Regions from separate parts of the Neobacillus sp. NPDC093182 genome, predicted to be linked through region 2. Evidence: a T-box and tRNA genes for the amino acid it is inferred to sense, from the RefSeq annotation. Region 2 holds a T-box; the other regions hold tRNA genes.
What was found. The T-box of region 2 lies ahead of argS (arginine--tRNA ligase). A T-box ahead of a tRNA ligase gene usually reads a tRNA of that ligase, here a tRNA-Arg.
Positions count from the first base shown of each region.

Region 1: it has a tRNA-Arg gene. The T-box ahead of argS (arginine--tRNA ligase) is inferred to sense a tRNA for this amino acid. The anticodon was not compared.
Region 3: it has a tRNA-Arg gene. The T-box ahead of argS (arginine--tRNA ligase) is inferred to sense a tRNA for this amino acid. The anticodon was not compared.

Region 1 is NZ_JBIVOI010000001.1:660,192-667,054, reverse strand. It holds gene ACIQAA_RS03540 (GerMN domain-containing protein) at 1-693, shown strand, start outside; gene rph (ribonuclease PH) at 827-1,579, shown strand; gene ACIQAA_RS03530 (XTP/dITP diphosphatase) at 1,592-2,200, shown strand; gene ACIQAA_RS03525 (metallophosphoesterase family protein) at 2,203-2,721, shown strand; tRNA gene ACIQAA_RS03520 (tRNA-Arg) at 2,832-2,908, shown strand; gene ACIQAA_RS03515 (hypothetical protein) at 2,931-3,512, opposite strand; gene ACIQAA_RS03510 (tetratricopeptide repeat protein) at 3,780-4,805, shown strand; gene tig (trigger factor) at 4,957-6,234, shown strand; gene clpX (ATP-dependent protease ATP-binding subunit ClpX) at 6,629-6,863, shown strand, end outside.
Region 2 is NZ_JBIVOI010000030.1:22,410-29,272, forward strand. It holds gene gltP (glutamate/aspartate:proton symporter GltP) at 1-416, shown strand, start outside; gene ACIQAA_RS31675 (NupC/NupG family nucleoside CNT transporter) at 456-1,637, opposite strand; gene ACIQAA_RS31680 (DinB family protein) at 1,890-2,354, opposite strand; gene argS (arginine--tRNA ligase) at 2,432-4,126, opposite strand; T-box leader at 4,366-4,574, opposite strand; gene ACIQAA_RS31690 (alpha/beta-type small acid-soluble spore protein) at 4,676-4,936, shown strand; gene ACIQAA_RS31695 (ABC transporter permease) at 4,961-5,743, opposite strand; gene ACIQAA_RS31700 (ABC transporter permease) at 5,750-6,553, opposite strand; gene ACIQAA_RS31705 (ABC transporter ATP-binding protein) at 6,550-6,863, opposite strand, start outside.
Region 3 is NZ_JBIVOI010000005.1:101,004-107,866, reverse strand. It holds gene ACIQAA_RS11235 (sugar-binding transcriptional regulator) at 1-1,023, opposite strand; gene ACIQAA_RS11230 (glutaredoxin family protein) at 1,157-1,414, opposite strand; gene rpoN (RNA polymerase factor sigma-54) at 1,428-2,753, opposite strand; tRNA gene ACIQAA_RS11220 (tRNA-Arg) at 3,019-3,090, opposite strand; gene clpP (ATP-dependent Clp endopeptidase proteolytic subunit ClpP) at 3,289-3,894, shown strand; gene ACIQAA_RS11210 (HPr family phosphocarrier protein) at 3,939-4,196, opposite strand; gene whiA (DNA-binding protein WhiA) at 4,223-5,173, opposite strand; gene ACIQAA_RS11200 (gluconeogenesis factor YvcK family protein) at 5,215-6,198, opposite strand; gene rapZ (RNase adapter RapZ) at 6,195-6,863, opposite strand, start outside.

The sequences.
Region 1 (6,863 bases), on a different contig from region 2:
CAAGTTTCCGTTAACATTAAAGATGGTGTAGCGGTGGTTGACTTCTCGAAGGAGTTTAAGAACTATCAGCCTGAAGATGAAAGAAAGATCCTTGAAGCAGTAACTTGGACACTCACACAATTTGATACAGTGAAAAAGGTAAAGCTTCAGATGAACGGACATGATTTAACAGAAATGCCTGTAAATGGAACGCCAATCAGTGAGAATCTATCCAGAGCTACAGGTATCAATCATGATACTGCCGGCGTTACAGATATTACAAACACAAAGCCAGTCACCGTTTATTACATCGGCGGTGAAGAAGGAGCTTATTATTATGTACCTGTTACAAAACGGGTTAGCACGAGCGAAAAGAATAATGTCGTCGCAGTTGTGAATGAACTTGTAAAAGGACCAAATATTAAATCTAATTTGGCTTCGGAGTTTATGCCAGACGTTGAACTTCTAGAAGCTCCGAAAATTGAAGATGGAAAGGTAACCTTAAACTTTAATAAATCCATCTATGGAAGCTTTGAAGAAAAAATTGTTTCTGAACATTTATTAAACGCTCTTGTCCTTTCATTAACGGAACAAAAGGGGATTGAAAGTGTTGCCGTTACAGTAGATGGCAAGGCAGAACTGGTAAACGATAAAGGTGAAAAAGTATCCGAGCCAGTCACTCGTCCAGAAAAAGTCAATACAGGTAGTTTCTAAAAATAGATTTTTGATATACTATATAGTGACAATCAGAGAGGTTGCCTTTAGGCTTCCTCTTCTTTATTTGATTTTTAAAGATTGCCTGAAAAACGGTGGGAGAGGTGTTCCCATACATAAGGAGGAAACAAATTTGCGTGTTGATGGAAGAGAACGACTGCAATTAAGACCCATACATATTGAAACAGGTTATTTAATGCACCCGGAAGGCTCAGTGCTTATTTCCGTTGGGAATACAAAGGTAATTTGTACGGCAAGCATTGAGGAAAGAGTTCCGCCTTTTATGCGCGGCGAAGGCAAAGGCTGGATTACAGCTGAATATTCTATGCTCCCTCGTGCAACGGAAACAAGAAACATTCGTGAATCTTCAAAAGGGAAGGTCACCGGCAGAACGATGGAGATCCAGCGATTAATTGGACGAGCATTAAGAGCCATTGTTGACTTATCTGCATTGGGTGAAAGAACGGTGTGGATTGATTGTGATGTCATACAAGCTGACGGTGGAACAAGGACTGCTTCGATTACAGGAGCATTTGTCGCGATGGCGATTGCCCTCCATCGACTCGGTGAGAAAAAGGGGACAAAATTCCCAATTACAGATTATTTGGCGGCTACCAGTGTGGGAATTTTAAAAAATAACGAAACCGTTCTAGATTTAAATTACGCAGAGGATTCTAAAGCGCTGGTCGATATGAATATCGTTATGACAGGAAATGGTGAATTCGTAGAATTACAGGGGACCGGCGAAGAATCCACTTTCTCTTACCAACAGCTTCAGGACCTTTTAGGTGCTGCTCAAGAAGGACTGATGGAGCTTTTCGAACATCAAAAAAGTGCGTTAGGGGAAGAAATTATAGCGAAAATTGAAGCAAGACGAAAGAAATAAGGGGATACGGAGATGAAGGAAGTTATAATTGCCACCAAAAATCCAGGCAAGGCAAGAGAATTTGAACATATTTTTGCACCGAGAGGGATAGCAGTCCGTACACTGCTTGATTATCCTGAAATAGAGGATGTAGAAGAAACGGGTTCATCTTTTGAAGAAAACGCCACGTTAAAAGCAGAAGCGGTTTCACAGCAATTAAATAAAATGGTGATTGGCGATGATTCTGGTTTAATCGTAGACGCCTTAGATGGCCGGCCAGGTATATACTCAGCACGATATGCTGGTGAGGAGCCTAAAAACGATCAGAAAAATCTTGAAAAAGTACTTTTTGAATTGCAGGGGGTTCCTGAAGAAGAGCGTACGGCTCGATTTTATTGTGCACTGGCAGTAGCTGTGCCAGGGCAAGAAACCATCACCGTAGCCGGGACATGTGAAGGACGAATTCTTGTGGAACAAAGGGGAACAAATGGATTTGGGTATGATCCTGTCTTTTATGTGCCGGAAAAAGGCCGCGCGATGGCAGAACTATCTTCCGATGAAAAGAATAAAATAAGTCATCGAGCGAATGCATTGAAAAAGCTTGAAGGTATCTTAGATTCTATAGTGGAGAGAGCGGAATAATCATGAGCAAAGTTCTAATTGTTAGTGATAGCCATGGTTTAACGAATGAGCTCGAGATTTTAAGAGAGCGGCACATGAACGAAGTAGATTTAATGATTCATTGTGGCGATTCTGAAATGATGCCAGACGAGAAAGTGATGAATGGTTATTTGACGGTGAAGGGAAATTGCGATTTTGGCGCTTATCCGCTGGAAACTACCACGGAGATTGCTGAACGTAAGTTCTTTGTTACTCATGGTCACAAGTATTCAGTTAAATCCTCATTAATGAACTTACAATACAAGGCAGCAGAGATGGGTGCAGATATTGTCTGTTTTGGACATTCTCATGTATTAGGAGCAGAAGTTATTGGAAATACTTTGTTCTTGAACCCAGGGAGCATACGCATGCCAAGGGAACGCTTAGAAAAAACGTATGTCATTTTAGAGTTATTAGATGCAAAAATCAAAATGTCTGTCTATGACATCAGTGGACGGGAACTTAAAGATTTGGCGTTTGAATTTGATTTGCCAAAAGGATGAGGGAAGATTTCTTCTTCCCCCCATTTTATTTTTTAAAAAAGTTTTAAAATGATGTTGACTTTAATGTATATGGATTATATAATAAATCTTGTCGTTGAAATACTTATTACGTCCCAGTAGCTCAGCCGGATAGAGCATACGCCTTCTAAGCGTACGGTCGGGAGTTCGAATCTCTCCTGGGACGCCATTTAACTACATACCAATAAATATTACTCACCTTCAGAAGGTGAGTTTTTTTGTTTTGTTAATCCTGCAAATGGATTGTGCCCGAAAATCAGCAGAAATCGATTTAGGGGAACAATAATCCCATGATTGTGCCGATAAATCAGCAGTAATGGAATTAGGGTAACAATAATCCCATGATTGTGCCGATAAATCAGCAGTAATGGATTTAGGGTAACAATAATCGCATGATTGTGCCGATAAATCAGCGGTAATGGATTTAGGGTAACAATAATCCCATGATTGTGCCGATAAATCAGCGGTAATGGATTTAGGGTAACAATAATCCCATGATTGTGCCCATAAATCAGCGGTAATGGATTTAGGGTAACAATAATCCCAGGATTGTGCCCATAAATCAGCGGTAATGGATTTAGGGTAACAATAATCCCAAGATTGTACCTATAAATCAGCAGTAATGGATTTAGGGTAACAATAATCCCATGATTGTGCCGATAAATCAGCGATAATGGATTTAGGGTAACAATAATCCCATGATTGTGCCTATAAATCAGCAGTAATGGATTTAGGGTAACAATAACCTCGTAATTGTGCCCGTAAACAAGCAATATCGGATTTACGGCAACAATTGCTCTCCCTCCCCTTTAACAAGGTGAGTTTTTTTGTTTTTCTTACAATTCATGCTACACTATTTTCCATATAGATTATGTCTAGCTTTAGCGCCTAGGGGCTCGAGCGCTTCGGTCCTGCTAATGAAGTCAAAAACCAGACTTCACCTGCAGGCCCTCCAGCGCTGGTCGCCCCAGGGAAAAAATGAACTACTTTTTTCCTTGGACAAGGCGCTGACGCTTTTCGTGCAGAGGACGGTACAAAGTATGAAAAAACGGGAACGAGCGAAACGGAAAGATAATATAATATTCCTTCCCGGACTCGAAAAGAGATTGACGGATAAGGGACTTGAGAGCCTTCAGAACAAGAGATATCAAGAAGCCATTACCCTGCTTGAAGAAGCGAGGGTCCATGACCCAGAAAATAGTGACATATTAATAGGTCTCGTGCTTGCTTACTTTGAAGCAGGAGCCTATATAAAAGCAAAAGAACTTGCGAATGAAATGCTCTTAAAAGGTATTGGCGATTATTTTCATATGGTCGATCTGTATCTGACCATCTTAATACAGCTGCATGAATATCAGGAAATTGTTTCAACCATTGAAGCCCTGTTTGACGAAAAAGAGATTCCACCGGACAGGCATGATCATTTCCTCACCATCCTGCAATTCAGCAAACGGATGGCTGACAATAGTCAGCAGGAACCAGTTGAAGAAGCAAAAAAAGAGACCCATCTGAAAGAGCTTAAACTATCTTCTCTAAAAAATTTAAATGAGCAAATGCTGGCGATTTCGAGTTTGGCAGAGAAAAATATTCGTCCCTATATGGATGAAATCAAAGAGTATTTAAACTCAGAGGATGGCCATCCATTCTTAAAAACTATGCTCCTGACCCTATTAAAAGAGCAGGAATATGATAAGGAAGTAGTGGTGAAAAAGTTTAATGAGGACTTAAGCATTGTCCCCACAGAACTTCCAGACATTCAAACGCAGCCGCGAATGAAGGAAATAGAAAATATACTAGAAGCAAAATTAGAAAATAGTGACCCTGTTCTATTTGAAAATATTAAAGGGATGGTAGAAAGGATTTTCTTTATAAGTTATCCCTTTGAGCTCAAGCCTGAAGCTGTGTCGGCCTGGGCTGCGGCCTTTAACCTGCTAGTTCTTAATTATCTAGGCGGAGAACCAGATGCCGATGATATTTCAGATGAATACGAGATTTCTACCGAAAAAATAGAGCTGGCACTCGCAAAAATAAGAGAATTAGAAGAAATTTCTTATCCCAATATATAGGTAACTCTGTTGAAAGAAAAAAATCCTGTGTTATAATGTAAGGGTTGCATTGTGTAAAACTATCTTTTACATAAAAAAGGATCATGTACAAGGCATATCCTACCAATTTCGTTACGAATGAAATGATAATAGATTGTTGGAGGGAAATAGTATGACAGTAAAATGGGAAAAGTTAGAAGGAAACACGGGTGTCCTTACTGTTGAAGTAAGCGCAGAAAAAGTAAATGAAGGATTAACTGCAGCTTTTAATAAAGTTGTTAAGACAGTAAATGTACCTGGCTTCCGTAAAGGAAAAATGCCTCGTCCAATGTTTGAAAAGCGTTTTGGCGTAGAATCACTTTATCAAGATGCATTAGATATTCTTCTTCCAGAAGCGTACGGAAATGCAATTGACGAAGCAGGTATCGAGCCAATCGACCGTCCTGATATCGATATCGAGCAAATGGAAAAAGGCAAAGAACTTATCTTCAAAGCGACTGTACAAGTTAAGCCTGAAGTAACATTAGGCGAGTACAAAGGTTTAGAAGTAGAAGAGTTCGACACAACTGTAACTGACGAAGATGTAGCAAAAGAATTAGAAACTCTTCAAAGCCGTCAAGCTGAGCTTGTAGTGAAAGAAGAAGGTACGGCTGAACTTGGCGATACTGTTGTACTCGACTTTGAAGGATTCGTTGATGGTGAAGCATTTGAAGGCGGAAAAGCTGAAAATCATTCACTTGAATTGGGTTCTGGCTCTTTCATTCCAGGATTTGAAGAGCAGTTAGTAGGAGTAGCTGCTGGCGAATCTAAAGACGTAGAAGTATCTTTCCCTGAAGAGTACCATGCAGCTGAACTTGCTGGTAAGCCAGCAGTATTCAAAGTAACGGTTCATGAAATCAAAGGTAAAGAACTTCCTGCATTAGATGACGAGTTTGCTAAAGATGTTGATGACGAAGTTGAAACATTAGATGCATTAAAAGAAAAAATCAAAACTCGTTTAGAAGACAGCAAGAAGCACGAAGCTGAGCACAACCTACGTGATTCTTTAGTTGAAAAAGCGGCTGAAAATGCACAAGTTGATATTCCAGAAGTTATGGTAACAAACGAAGTAAACCGTATGCTTCAAGAATTCGAACAACGCCTGCAAATGCAAGGTATGAACCTTGAGCTGTATTTCCAATTCTCAGGTCAAGATGAAAATGCTTTACGTGAGCAAATGAAAGAAGAAGCTGTTAACCGTGTTCGCGTTGCGTTAACGCTTGAAGCAATTGCAAAAGCTGAAAACATTGAAGTATCTGACGAAGATGTTAATGCTGAGCTTGAAAAAATGGCTGGCATGTACAACATGACGGTTGATAACATTAAGGCAGCACTTGGCGGCGTTGATGGTATCAAAGGCGATCTTCAAAAGCAAAAAGCGGTTGAATTCTTAATCGAAAATAAAAAATAAATAAGTATTGTTAAAACATGGCACGATTTTATCGTGCCTGTTTTTATACATTTTTTCAATTACATATTATAATAAGGACAGGGAAACCTTTTTAACAAGCAGGCAGGAAAAACAGAATTACATAGCGAATTAAGTAAAACCAGCTTTATCAAAGATTTAATTTGTTGAAAAGTGGTTATGCTTAATGGGTACATAGGAATCATTTAAAGTGTGTCCAAACAAAAATCCGCTTTCACAAAAACATAGTTGAAGAAGGCTTTTTATTACCAGTCCGCTGGGTCCATGTGTTACAATGCAATACATACCACTGAATCGTATCGAAAAATGAAATGATTTTTGTTTGTGTTACGCAACTTTAAATAGTGTTACAACACGTTTTCAAGGGGTGAAAGAATTGTTTAAATTTAATGATGAAAAAGGCCAATTAAAGTGTTCCTTCTGTGGAAAGACACAAGACCAAGTACGTAAATTGGTCGCCGGACCAGGTGTTTATATATGTGACGAGTGTATCGAGCTTTGCACAGAAATCGTTGAAGAAGAGCTAGGAACAGAAGAAGAAGTAGAATTCAAAGACGTTCCAAAGCCGAGAGAAATCTGTGAAATTCTTGATGAGTACGTCATTGGTCAAG
Region 2 (6,863 bases):
AGGCGATCACCTCTTTTGTCATTCCGACTGGGTATTCATTTAACCTTGACGGGTCTACCCTTTACCAAGCATTAGCAGCGATATTTATCGCACAAATGTATGGAATCGATCTTTCTATCAGTCAGCAAATATCACTTATGCTGGTACTGATGGTAACCTCAAAAGGTATTGCAGGCGTTCCAGGTGTTTCGTTCGTTGTTTTATTGGCTACCTTAGGATCTGTTGGGATTCCGCTTGAAGGCTTGGCATTCATCGCTGGTATCGACCGAATTCTAGATATGGCTAGAACGGTTGTAAACGTGGTTGGTAACTCTCTGGCAGCGGTGGTCATGTCAAAATGGGAAAAGCAATTTGATACAGAAAAAGCCGAGAAATATATTAAAGAGATTAGCGATGTAAAACCTGTCATTGAATAAAAAAGAGGCTGCCTGGAGTCCATTCCAAGCAGCCTTGTTTTATAGCATAATACTCGTTATTGCCGCTGTTAATAAGCTTACGAGTGTTGCTCCATATAGTAACTTTAAGCCAAACTTTGCTACTTGATTTCCCTTCGCTTCATTCAGCCCCTTAACTGCCCCCGTGATAATTCCAATTGAGGAGAAGTTCGCAAACGATACAAGAAACACTGAAATAATTCCAACGGTTCTGCTTGATAGAGAGTCAGCAATCTTTGCTAAATCCATCATCGCAACAAACTCATTTGATAATAATTTGGTTGCCATAATCGTACCGGCTTCAACCATATCGACTGCAGGGATTCCAACGATAAAAGCAAGCGGTGCGAAAATATAACCTAATACCATCTGGAAGCTAATGCCGAAAATGGCTTCAAATACATGGTTAATCATGCTAATTAAAGCGACAAAACCAATTAACATCGCTCCCACGATAATAGCTACCTTGAACCCATCCATAATATATTCCCCAAGGACTTCGAAGAACGTTTGTTTTTCTCCTTCTTGAATATCAATAATATCTTCTTCCGCAGTAACCTCATAGGGATTAATAACGTTGGCAATCATAAATCCGCCAAATAAGTTTAATACCAAGGCCGTAATCACATATTTCGGATCAATCATCGTCATATATGCCCCTAATATCGAGGCAGATACCGTGGACATTGCTGATGTACATAATGTATAAAGGCGGTGTTGAGGTATATAAGGGAGCTGTTTTTTTACAGAGATAAATACCTCTGATTGACCAAAAACAGCAGACGCTACTGCATTATAGGATTCCAATTTACCTAAACCATTTACCTTACTTAACACAATTCCAAGATAGCGGATGATAATCGGGAGGATTCTAATATGCTGAGCAATACCGATTAACACAGAAATAAACACGATCGGCAGCAGGACATTTAAGAAAAATGGTCCAGCACCTTCATTCGCCATTCCTCCAAAAACAAAGTTAATTCCCTCTGCTGCGTAACTTAAAAGGTGGTCGAATAATGTAGAGACAGCTGTAATAATGACAAATCCAACCTCAGTATTAAGCAGCAAAAAGGCAAAAATCAGCTGCAGTACAAGCATAGTAACTAGCGGTTTAACCTTAATCTTTTTCTTATTGTTACTTGCGATATAGGCTAACAAAAAGATAATAACGATTGCAGCTAGAAAAAGTAAATACTTCAAACAAATTCCTCTCCTATTCTTGATGATCTATCAATTAGGTAAAGAGATAGAAAATACTATTAATTTCGACAAATATCGACATATCTTAAATCACAAAAATCAGTATAATGGTACCGTTTACTTCTGTCAATTGATTGAAAGATAGTGGTAAAATTCAGGTTTTTCACTTTTTTATTATTCCGCCCCTTCTTTTTACTACTCTTTACAAAAAAAATCCACCCGATAAGGTGGATGATGAACTAAATGATCTATTTATTTTTTTCCAGTTTCAATAACACGTTTCATAGCTTGAATATGTCCGAGGTGCAAATTCTCGTGGAAAAGAGCAAAATTAACGAGCTCACCAAAGGTTTCTTGACCAAGGAATGGCTCTTTTAACTTCACGTCGAGGTTTTCAACCGGAATTCCCTTCATTCTATTTAATTGGTCTTTTAACTGTGTCACTAAGACCGAAACAGAAGGAACATCCCCTTTCCAGTCAGCCGGCTTCGTCCCTCTTGCAAATAGTTCCATATAGTTTGCTGGTAAGTTACTAGTATTTTTAGGAAAACCAAAAAGAAAACTCTCGGTCGCTGTTAACACATGTCCAACATGCCAATGAATGTTGTTGTTAAATCCTGTAGGTTGTACATCAACTAGACTCTCGTCAACAGCATCTACATTCTTGATAAAGAAACTTTTTGTTAACTCCATATTATTAAGCAAAAGTTGACTCATCCTCTTATTCCTCCTCTTTTCTCTATTTCACCTCTTCATTTTATACCAAATTAACCCATTTATTAAACTATTTTATCTTACATTTCCTCTGGAGCTTCAATCCCTAATAATCTCAAACCTTCCTTTAGAACAATCGTCACAGAATAAACCAGCGCTAAGCGGGCTTGTTGTTCTGCATTGTCTTCAAGGATTTTAACATCGCCATAATATTTATTAAAGACTTGTGCGAGGTCAACAATATATTTGGCAATTTGAGATGGATCAAACTGCTCATAAGCTCTTTTAACCGCATTTGTAAATTCAGTAAGCAGACTTACAACCTTCCATTCTTTTTCCCAGGAAGGAGACGAGACTGGAGCTGCTTTATCTATCTGCCAGTTTGCTTTGCGTAAAATAGAGCAGGCACGGGCATAGGTATATTGTACATAAGGTCCTGTTTCTCCTTCAAAACGAAGCATTTCTTCTAGAGAAAATTCGATATCATTCATTCTAAAGTTCTTTAAGTCATGGAACATGACCGCCCCTACCCCCACCTGTTTAGCCACTGTATCCTTGTTCGTAAGGTTAGGATTTTTTTCTTCAATATTATGTCTGGCCATACCGATTGATTCATTTAGTACTTCCTCTAATAAGACGACCTTCCCTTTTCTGGTCGACATCTTCTTTCCGTCTTTAAGCATCATTCCGAACGGAATATGGACCATATTTCTTGCCCATGAGTATCCCATCTTTTCTAACACAGCCATTAACTGGTTAAAATGAAGACTCTGTTCATTACCGACAACATACAGTGACAAATCAAAGTCATAGTTTTCTTTACGGTAAAGGGCTGCTGCTAAATCACGCGTTGCGTAAAGGGTAGCTCCATCGGATTTTTTAATTAAACATGGAGGCAATCCTTCATCTGTTAGTTCCACGACTTGTGCCTGGTCAGATTCTACTAGCAATTGTTTTTCCTCTAGCAGCTTGACGACACGGTCCATTTTATCGTTATAAAACGCTTCCCCTGCAAACGAATCAAATTGGACATTCATCAGTTCATAAATTCTTGAAAACTCCTTTAAGGACTCATCCCGGAACCACTGCCATAGCGAAGCGGCTTCCTTATCACCGTCTTCAAGTTTTTTAAACCAGTTTCTTCCCTGTTCCACAAGTGAAGGATCACTTTCTGCTTCATCGTGAAACTTCACATAAAGCGTTAATAATTCCCTAATAGGGTTCAGTTTGACCTTTTCTGCTTCTCCCCAAAGTTTATATGCGGTAATGAGTTTACCGAACTGAGTGCCCCAGTCTCCAATATGGTTAATTCTGATTGGTTTATATCCGCATTTTTCTACAATAAATGCTAAAGAGTTACCAATGACGGTTGAACGCAAATGCCCCATTGAGAATGGTTTTGCGATATTAGGAGATGAGAGGTCAATGGTTACAGGACGGTTATTCCCGATGTTTAAGGCGCCATACTTCTCCTGCTGCTTCATAATTTCAGCAACCGTATCTTCAGAAACTAATTTTTTATTTAAGAAGATGTTGATATAAGCTCCGACCACTTCCACCTTCTCGATCGTTGGGGATTGGATTTTTTCACTTAACTCTTGAGCGATACTAGTTGGCGATTTTCTTTTTACCTTTGCTAATGCAAAACAAGGAAAGGCTAAATCACCGTGCTGCTGATTTTTTGGTTTTTCAATTAGCACTTCCAGCTCTTTCACTTGGATTTCATGGTCTAGTGCTTCAAATAATATCTCTGCAAACTCCAGTTTATACCTCATATTTAAGACCTCCATTTTATCTCTTTGGCTGTGTTAAATTTGGCTGTTGATTTGCGCTCCAGGCGCTACGCTTTCCGCGGGCTCGCCCGTGAGCCTCCTCGGTCGTGCCGACCTGCGGGGTCTCACTCAGCTCGTTCATCCCGCAGGAGTCGAGCGCCTTCTGCTCCAATCAACAGGTTCTAAGATCAACAGTACCTTTAACACAGCCTATAAAAAACAAAAAACTCCCGTCTCTATGTTGAAGAGACGAGAGTTAACTCGCGGTACCACTCTACTTGTTCCAAAGGAACCAGCTTGGCTTGTTAACGGAGGACTACTCCGGTTTGCCCTACTGCTTTCAGGCAAACATCTCAAAAGTGCGCTTCATTCTCTGCTCCATACCAGGCTCACACCATCCCTGACTCGCTTTGACTTCCCAGAGAACTACTCTCTTTCTCATTGATTTTATCCGACTTGATTGTAGTTATTATACTGGATAAAAAAGGATTTATCTAGTCAATGCTAATTATTTTTTCATAATGGGCATCCTACCCACAAAGGAGGGATAACATGGCCAGAAGAAATCGAAATAAAATTCTCGTCCCTGAGGCTAGGAATGGATTAGACGTATTAAAAGCAAAGGTCGTCCAGGCGCAAAATCCTGAAAGTGCCAAATTTGAGGCTGCCGAGGAGGTCGGTGTTCCTTTAAAGAAAGGTTACAATGGCCAGCTCACTTCACAGCAGGCTGGTAAGGTCGGCGGCAGATTAGGCGGAAGCATGGTCCGTGAGCTTGTCAAAATGGCACAGGAAAATATGGCTAAAAAAAGGTAAGCAGCGGCCCCCCGCTGCTTTTACTTATGACCCGGTGGATCGATAATGCCTTACTCCAAATTGCCAGACGAGAAAACAAGGAAGAATAAAGAGGCTGCCAAGAAGGGGAGTCAGCATATAAAGAATCTCATCTCCCTTTGTTTTTCCTAAAATAAACAATAACGGAAGGTAATTTACCGTGCCAAAAGGGATGACATAGGTAAAGAAACGTGCTACCCATTTTTGATAAATATTTAACGGGTATTGAGCCATCTCTCTGCCGCCATCCGTAAAGATATTTGCCACTTCCAAGCCCTGCACCGTCCAAAAACACATAGTTGCAGCCAGCATATAGATGCCTGTGAAAATGAATACGCCGCTCGTAATCATAAAAAACAGGGTGACTGCCTTAACCAGGCTCCATTCAATGGGGAGATTATTCAAGGCCCATATCAGAACGATAACACTTTGAAGCAGCCTGCCTATCCGCGTGAATTCAAATTTTGATCCGAGTACCTGAAGAAAGGTGCTTCTTGGTCGTACAAGAACTCGGTCAAAATCTCCCTTAATGATTAAACTAGAAAAAGTGTCAAAGCCCCGCGCAAAACACTCGCTTAACGAAAAAGCCATGTGAATCACAGCAAAACAAAGTGCAACCTCGAAAAAATCCCAGCCTTTTATTTGTCCAAATCGTTCAAACAAAAAGTATAGTCCGGCAAAAACCGAGAAAGGGATAAAAAACTGACCGATCGATAACAGCCAAAATGATGTCCGGTATTGCATTTGTGATTTAAATAAAATAAGCAGATACTTAAAATAAAGAGTCATCTCCCATTATCCCCCCTGTACGACTACCCTTTTTAATACACTGTTAAGCGCAAATTTTCCTAGCCATAGAAGCACCAGCAAATACCCGAGTTGAATAAAGACACCTATTATGGCTTCATTTTGTGTGATATGTCCTGAATAAACGCGGAATGGAAAATCGGCCGTCCAACGAAATGGCAGGACATAAGCAATTTTTTGCAGCCAGAGAGGCATTAGCGGAACCGGAATAATCAAACCAGCAAAGAATTCCCCTGTAACTCCAAATAGTAAAAGTGAACCCATTGGCGATAAAGTCACAAAAACAGAAATATATAGGAACATTGAAATGGCTACTAAGAGTAATAAGCCTAATAAAAGAGTAATCACAAATAATATGAAAGTTATCGCATTTGGAGGCAGTGTCATGTTGTAGGGTTTTGGTAAAAAGTACGCCACCAGTAAGATGGGATAGCAGCGTAATAGCGCACTGGATAACCGCTGTGCGAGAAGTTTTGCAAACCAGAAACCATATAAATCAGTTGGCCGGCAAAGTTCATAGGCAATATTACCGCTTGTTATGAGATCAAATAATTCGTTATCACGAAACCAAAGCATAATAAATGCAAGAAACGCCTGCTGTAACCATATGTAAGTAATTAGTTCTTTTAAGGATATTGGCGGTGTTTCTGCTGTGAATTCATAAAATGCTTCAAAAACCATAATGGAAATAAATCCCCAGAAGAATTGGGTCGCTACTCCAGCTAATGCAGCAGACCGATACTGCATACCAATTAACAGCCTTAGTTTAAGTACCGAAGCGTATACTTTCATATTTGGAACTCCTTATAAAGCTGGACAATAATATCTTCGATTGGCTGTGATTCGATCCTTACATCTAAAAGGTCCACCTTTTTGGATAGTTCGGTAATTACCTCCGAGGTAAGGATTTGTTCTGTATCGATACTGAGGACAGCGTGTTCAGGAGACCATTGGATAATGGAGGTCCCAGGAATATCAATAGAATGGGTGTTTTTACGATAGTCTACCGTAATCGTTTTGTGTGTTCCAAAACGTTTTCTCAATTCCTCTAATTTCCCATCATAGAGCAAACTGCCTTTACCAATTAAGATTACACGGTTGG
Region 3 (6,863 bases), on a different contig from region 2:
TTAACCTTTTAATAACTTTCTTGCTGCACCCTCATCGGTAATTAAAATCGTCGAGGCAGGTGCTTTTTTCATATAAGCCTTAATGGCTTTCGCCTTAGAGGCGCCGCCTGCAACAGCAATCACATTTGGAATCTGCGCAAGGTCTTCAAGCTGAAGTCCAATCGTTAAAACTTTGTGGACAATTTCACCTTTTTCATTAAAATAATAGCCGAATGCTTCCCCTGCTGCAGCATTCGCTTCTAGCTTCTGCATAATCTCGGGTTTTGTTTTTCTTCGTTCAGCCATTGTAATAGCATCCCCAATTCCATGAAGAACCATGCTTGCAGATTTAATCAAGTCTAAGACTTCATGAATTTCAGGTTCTTTAATCAGGGATTGATAAATTTCGTTACTAACCTGATCAGGTACGTAGAATACACGGTGCTTCGATTTCGTATTTTTTGACATAATCGAGCTAATCGTATTTGCCTGATTCTGAACATCCTCACCAATACCGCCGCGTGCCGGAACAAAGAGTAATTCCTTTTTGCCAAGCTCGGGTGTAAGTACGTTTGCGACAGCAGCCATCGTTGAGCCGCCAGTTACAGCGATTATATTTTTCCCAGTAAGATATTTTTTCATACAAAAGGCACAGGCCTTACCTAAATCATCTTTTACCATAAGGGATTCATCACTGTTTCCAGGTACAATAATAACTTTTTGAATTTTAAGCCGGTGTTTTAGTTCCAGCTCCATTACGTCAATGCCGATTAATTCTCGGATTAGTCCTTCTAAATCCTCTAGCAAATGCTTCCCTTCAGAAGTTAAACTCATTCCAATATTGTTAATAGAAACAAGATTTTGTTCTTTAAGGAAATCTACCTCACTGCGAAGAACTCTTTCTGTGTACCCAAGGTTGGAAGCAAGACTCCTTCTTCCCACTGGCTGCATAAAACCGATATGTCTGAGGATAGAATATCGTTTATGTAAAACCTGAAGGAGATCAGGTAATAATCTTTTTTGAATATCGATGAGTGATTGCATAACGTCCTGCTCCTTTATTATATGTAACTGGTCACAAAATGTCCACCATAGACAAATTATGTCCCACTTCATCGAAAAAAAATCACCCCTGCTAACAATTTACATTTTAACAGGAGTGTAAATCTATTTCAACTTAAAAGTTTTCCGATTTTTCTTGCAAACGTTTACTTATGTCATTTTTGTTAATAATTCCAAAACCCACTTCTTCTCCGTCAATTTGAACCACTGGAATCATGATTCCGTATAGTTCTGTTAGTTCATCGCTTTCATCAATATCAATTTCTTCTAATGTAAAATTCCAGTCTTCCTTAAGTTCAAGGATGGCCTGTTTTGCTTTTTCACATAGTGAACAGCGTTGCCTTGTATATAAAGTGATTATTGTTTGTGCCATTGTTGGTTTCCTTTCAATCAAACCTTTTTCTTTTAGATGAGGATGGAATTCCTAGTTGGTCCCGATACTTCGCAACTGTTCTTCTAGAAACAACGATGCCCTGACTGATCTTCAGCTTCTCAACGATTTCCTGGTCTGATAGTGGATGTTGTTTATCTTCCCTTTCAATCATCGAAGCGATTTCATTTTTCACCTGACTCGAGGAGGTATTTTCATTTGTCACTGTTTGAATAGTACTGGTGAAGAACGACTTCAACGGGAAAGTACCGATCGGTGTCTGCACGTATTTTTCTTTTACTGCACGGCTGACCGTTGATTCATGGATCTCAAGTTCGCCCGCTACCTCCTTCATGGTCATCGGAACTAAATATTCTTTACCATTTTCAAAGAAACGAGTTTGCTTTTCCACGATTTTACTGACAACCCTCGTTAAAGTTTCCTTCCGTTGCTCAATACTTTTCATGATCCATTGATAATCTTGCACTTTTTCCTGCAAAAAGCGGCATACTTGCGAATCCCTCGTGGTAGTCATTTTTTGATAATAATGATCGTTAAAACTTATTTTGGGAAGAATGTCATCACACAGTCTGACAGAAAATCCATCCCCAAAGCGTTCAACAATGGCATCAGGGATAATGTAGGAGGCATTTTCCTGCTCTAAGATTGCACCTGGTCTTGGATTAAGCTGCTGTACCTTATCAAATATCTCTTGAATTTTCTGTAAGGGTATTTGCAGTTCCTTCGCAAGCTGCTTCCATTTCTTCTCCGCAAATGGGATGAAGTAGTGAGTAAGAATTGTCAGCGCTAAATCATCCTTTAAATTTTCCCGTTCGAGCTGAATTAGCAAGCATTCTTGAAGATCCCTGGCCCCGATTCCAGCTGGTTCCAAGGTTTGAATCACAATAATGCTCTCTTCAACCAGTTCTAAGTGAACTCCTAGTTTATCTGCGATTTCCTTTGGTTCAGAGGTTAAGTATCCGTTTACATCAAGGTTCTCAATCAAGTGCTTAATTATTTTTAATTGGATACTAGAGTATTTGCCAAGATTAAGCTGATTTAGCAGCTGTTCTTCTATAGAAGATGACTTTGCTGCAATTTGCTCAATCCAATCGTTTTCTGTAGTTTTCGTATGTTTCCGCCGATTACGGTCGATTAATGGGTTAATCGGCTGAATATGGTTATTCTCAACCTGGAGCAGGGGATTTTCAAGTGCTTTGTTTTCTAAAAATGCTGAAAGCTCTTGTGCCGAATATTGTAAGAGCGCAATGGCTTGGGTCAATTCCTGCGTCATAGCTAATTTCAATGATTGTTGCTGCCATAAACCTGCTTTTAAATCCATTTCATAACCCCCCTTTCCCTATTTTACAGGATAAAACAGTTTTGGTGAATGGAAAAAATCTGAGTAAATTGACTTTATTTTTGATCCTCATTTCATTTTTTTAAGTTCTTTTCGATTAGGTGCTATTGGAGGCTGTTGGGCCCAGCCACGATCATCCAATACTACTTTCCAGGTATTTCCTTTCCTTTGTGTTTTATTCATGGTTCAAATTCCTAAACATAAAAAATGCCCCCACGCTTTAAAGCGTGAGGGCATTTTTTATTGACGCGCTCGGAGGGAATCGAACCCCCATTTTAAGAACCGGAATCTTACGTGCTATCCGTTGCACCACGAGCGCATATATGCGACTTTAATATTATATGCTAATTTATGAAACTTTGCAAGCTAGATAGGTTTAAAAAAACTCTCAGTGGTTAGAATTGTATAGGGAAAGTTGTCGAACAAATATGAAGGCGAATTGTTTGACCTTAATTGACCATCAGTGTATCATTAACTATACATATTAAAATCTTTCATACTTAAAGGAGGAAGAAACATGAATTTGATTCCTACAGTTATTGAACAAACAAACCGCGGGGAAAGAGCATATGACATCTATTCTCGTCTTTTAAAAGACCGCATTATTATGCTTGGCAGTGGTATTGACGATCATGTGGCTAATAGCATTGTAGCACAATTACTCTTCCTAGAAGCAGAAAACCCAGAAAAAGATATATCCATCTATATTAACAGCCCTGGCGGCAGTATTACTGCTGGAATGGCCATTTATGACACCATGCAGTTCATTAAGCCTGATGTTCAAACGATTTGTATCGGTATGGCCGCTTCAATGGGCGCTTTCTTACTTGCAGCAGGTACAAAAGGTAAGCGTTATGCGTTGCCAAATGCTGAAGTAATGATCCATCAGCCATTAGGCGGAGCACAAGGGCAGGCAACTGAGATTGAAATTGCAGCTAAGCGTATTCTATTCCTTCGTGAAAAATTGAATGGAATCTTAGCAGAGCGCACTGGCCAGCCACTAGAAGTGATCCAAAAGGACACTGATCGCGATAACTTTATGACAGCAGAAAGAGCAAAAGAATACGGCCTCGTTGACCATATCATCACAAGAAGCCTTAAAGAAGATAAAAAAGATAAGTAATAGTAAAAAGAGTTTGACCAATTTCAGGTCAAACTCTTTTTATTTTAATGTTCATTTTGGACAAATGTAGACAGTGCATCAATTGCTTTTTCTTCATCATCGCCGTCCGCAACAATATTAACTAAAACTCCTGAGCCGACAGCTAAGCTCATAAGACCCATAATACTTTTCGCATTTACCTTTTTACCATCTTTCTCTAAAAAAATATCTGCTGAAAAACGGTTTGCTTCCTGAACAAATAATGCTGCTGGTCGTGCTTGAAGACCCGTTTTCAATTTAACTTCCACTTGTTTCTCTACCATTACAAAATCCTCCTTATGTTCTTCCTCTATTTTCTTGAAGCTAAATCACCAATCCGTAATTTTTCCGCAATTTCATCTATTTTTCTTAACCGATGATTAATTCCCGATTTACTAATTGTACCTCCGGCAACCATCTCCCCTAGTTCTTTTAGGGTTACATCCGTATAGTGGAGCCGGAGTTCAGCAATTTCTCTTAACTTTTCGGGTAAAATATGCAATCCAACCGTGTCGTTAATATAGCGAATATTTTCAACCTGCCGGATGGAAGCGCCAATTGTCTTATTTAAGTTCGCAGTTTCACAATTAACCAAACGATTAACGGAATTTCGCATATCTCTTACAATCCGCACATCTTCAAAACGAAGAAGTGCATTGACGGCACCAATAATATTTAAATACTCGGTAATCTTTTCTGCTTCTTTTAAGTAAGTAATGTAGCCTTTTTTTCGCTCAAGTGTCTTGCTGTTAAGTCCAAATTTATTCATTAATTCACACAAGGACTCGTTATGTTCCTTGTAGAGTGAAGCAATTTCCAAATGATAAGATGAAGTTTCCGGATTATTAACGGAGCCTCCAGCAAGAAACGCCCCACGTAAATAAGAACGTTTACAACATTTCTTTTTCACAAGATCACTAGCTATGTCATGGATGAAGGTAAATCCTTCACCAAGGATTTTCATATCCTCTAGTATTTCCTTAGCTTGCTGAGACAAACGGACAATATAAACATTGTTCTTTTTTAATCTCATTTTCTTCCGAACAAGCAGCTCCACTGGAACATCATAGCTTTTTTTAATTAACGTATAAATCCTTCTCGCAATCGCTGCATTTTCAGTCTGGATATCAACTATTAACTTTCGGTTAGAAAAGGACATGGAACCATTCATTCGAATAAGTGCGGAGAGCTCCGCCTGCGTGCAGCATGGCTTTATTTCCAAATTCGTTAATTCTTTTTTCGTTTCCGAAGCGAAAGACATCCCTTCACCCCCTTTTGCCCTTTTTGCACGGGCATTAGTATTTACGCTTCATATCGCCGTTTGGTTTCACTTAAAAGTAAATTATATAAAATTTTTGCCACTTTTTTCGGATCATGCCGCAGTGCCCCATTTTCCTGGATGGCAATGTCCGCATGAACCACTTCAAGTCCAAGTTCAAATATGCGCTCCAAATCATAATTGACAGGATCAGCCAGCTCTTCATTGTAGCGGAGCTGAATGTCTTCAGGAATTTCTTTATCGTTCACAAGAATGGTATCCATAAAAGCACATGACATATGATCATAAATGGCTTTTACATGGTCACTTGCTGTGTATCCGTGGGTTTCACCCGCTTGTGTCATTAAATTACATATATACACCTTTTTCGCATGTGAGCGGCAAACTTCTTCACCTAATCGCGGTACAAGCAGATTAGGCAGAATACTCGTATATAAACTTCCAGGTCCTATAATAATTAGATCCGCTTGTCTAATGGCTTGTATGGATTCTGGCAAAGGAGTGATAACCTCTGGTGTTAGAAAAACTTTTTTTATTTTTTTACCCGAGTAAGGGATTTTCGATTCACCAGATACTACTGTCCCATCCTCCATTTCCGCATGAAGCACAACACTTTGGTTGGCTGCAGGCAAAACCTTACCGCGAACATTTAATACCTTACTCATTTCTTGAATCGCGTGAACAAAGTTCCCGGTAATCGATGTCATCGCTGCCAAAATCAAATTACCAAGCGAATGTCCCGATAATTCATTGGAGGTCTTAAAACGATGTTGAAACATCTCTTCCACAAGCGGTTCAACATCCGATAGTGCAGCTAACACATTTCTTATATCCCCAGGCGGTGGGATTTGCAGGTCGTCACGGAGCCTTCCTGAACTGCCGCCATCATCAGCAACCGTCACAATGGCGGTAATATCAACTGGATACTGTTTTAATCCTCGTAATAAAACCGGCAATCCTGTTCCTCCGCCAATGATGACGATTCTTGGCTGTCCTAACTCCCTCATGTTGTCTGTTCCTTTCTCCTCTCAATGTCACGGTGTGAAACCAGTGTCTTGTAATCATTTTCAAAGTATTTAGCAAGATATTCTGCCAAAGTGACGGAGCGGTGCTGCCCTCCGGTACAACCGATTGCAATCACAAGCTGCGCTTTTCCTTCCCGCTTATAATGCGGAAGCATAAAGCTTAGCAAGTCTGTAACCTTCTCTATGAATTTATGCGTTTCATTCCATTTTAAAACATAGCTTGAAACCTCTTGATCCAATCCTGTCTTTGGCCTCATGTGATCGATATAGTGAGGATTTGGCAGGAAGCGTACATCAAAAACAAGGTCGGCATCGATTGGAATTCCATGCTTAAATCCAAATGACATGACATTGACAGTAAAAATTGATTTTTTATTCGTAGTAAATTCCGTTATAATCTTTTCGCGTAATTCGCGCGGTTTCATTTGTGAAGTGTTATAAATAAGCTGGGCTCTGCCTTTTAATTCATCAAGAAGCTCCCGTTCCAATTTGATTCCTTCTAATGGCAAACCTGATTGTGCCAGCGGATGAAATCTTCTTGTTTCTTTATATCTTCGCACCAAAGTAGCATCGTCAGCATCTAAGAATAAGATTTGCGGGCTTACCCATGAAGTTTCTGCAAGGTCATCAAGCGCTTTAAACAAATG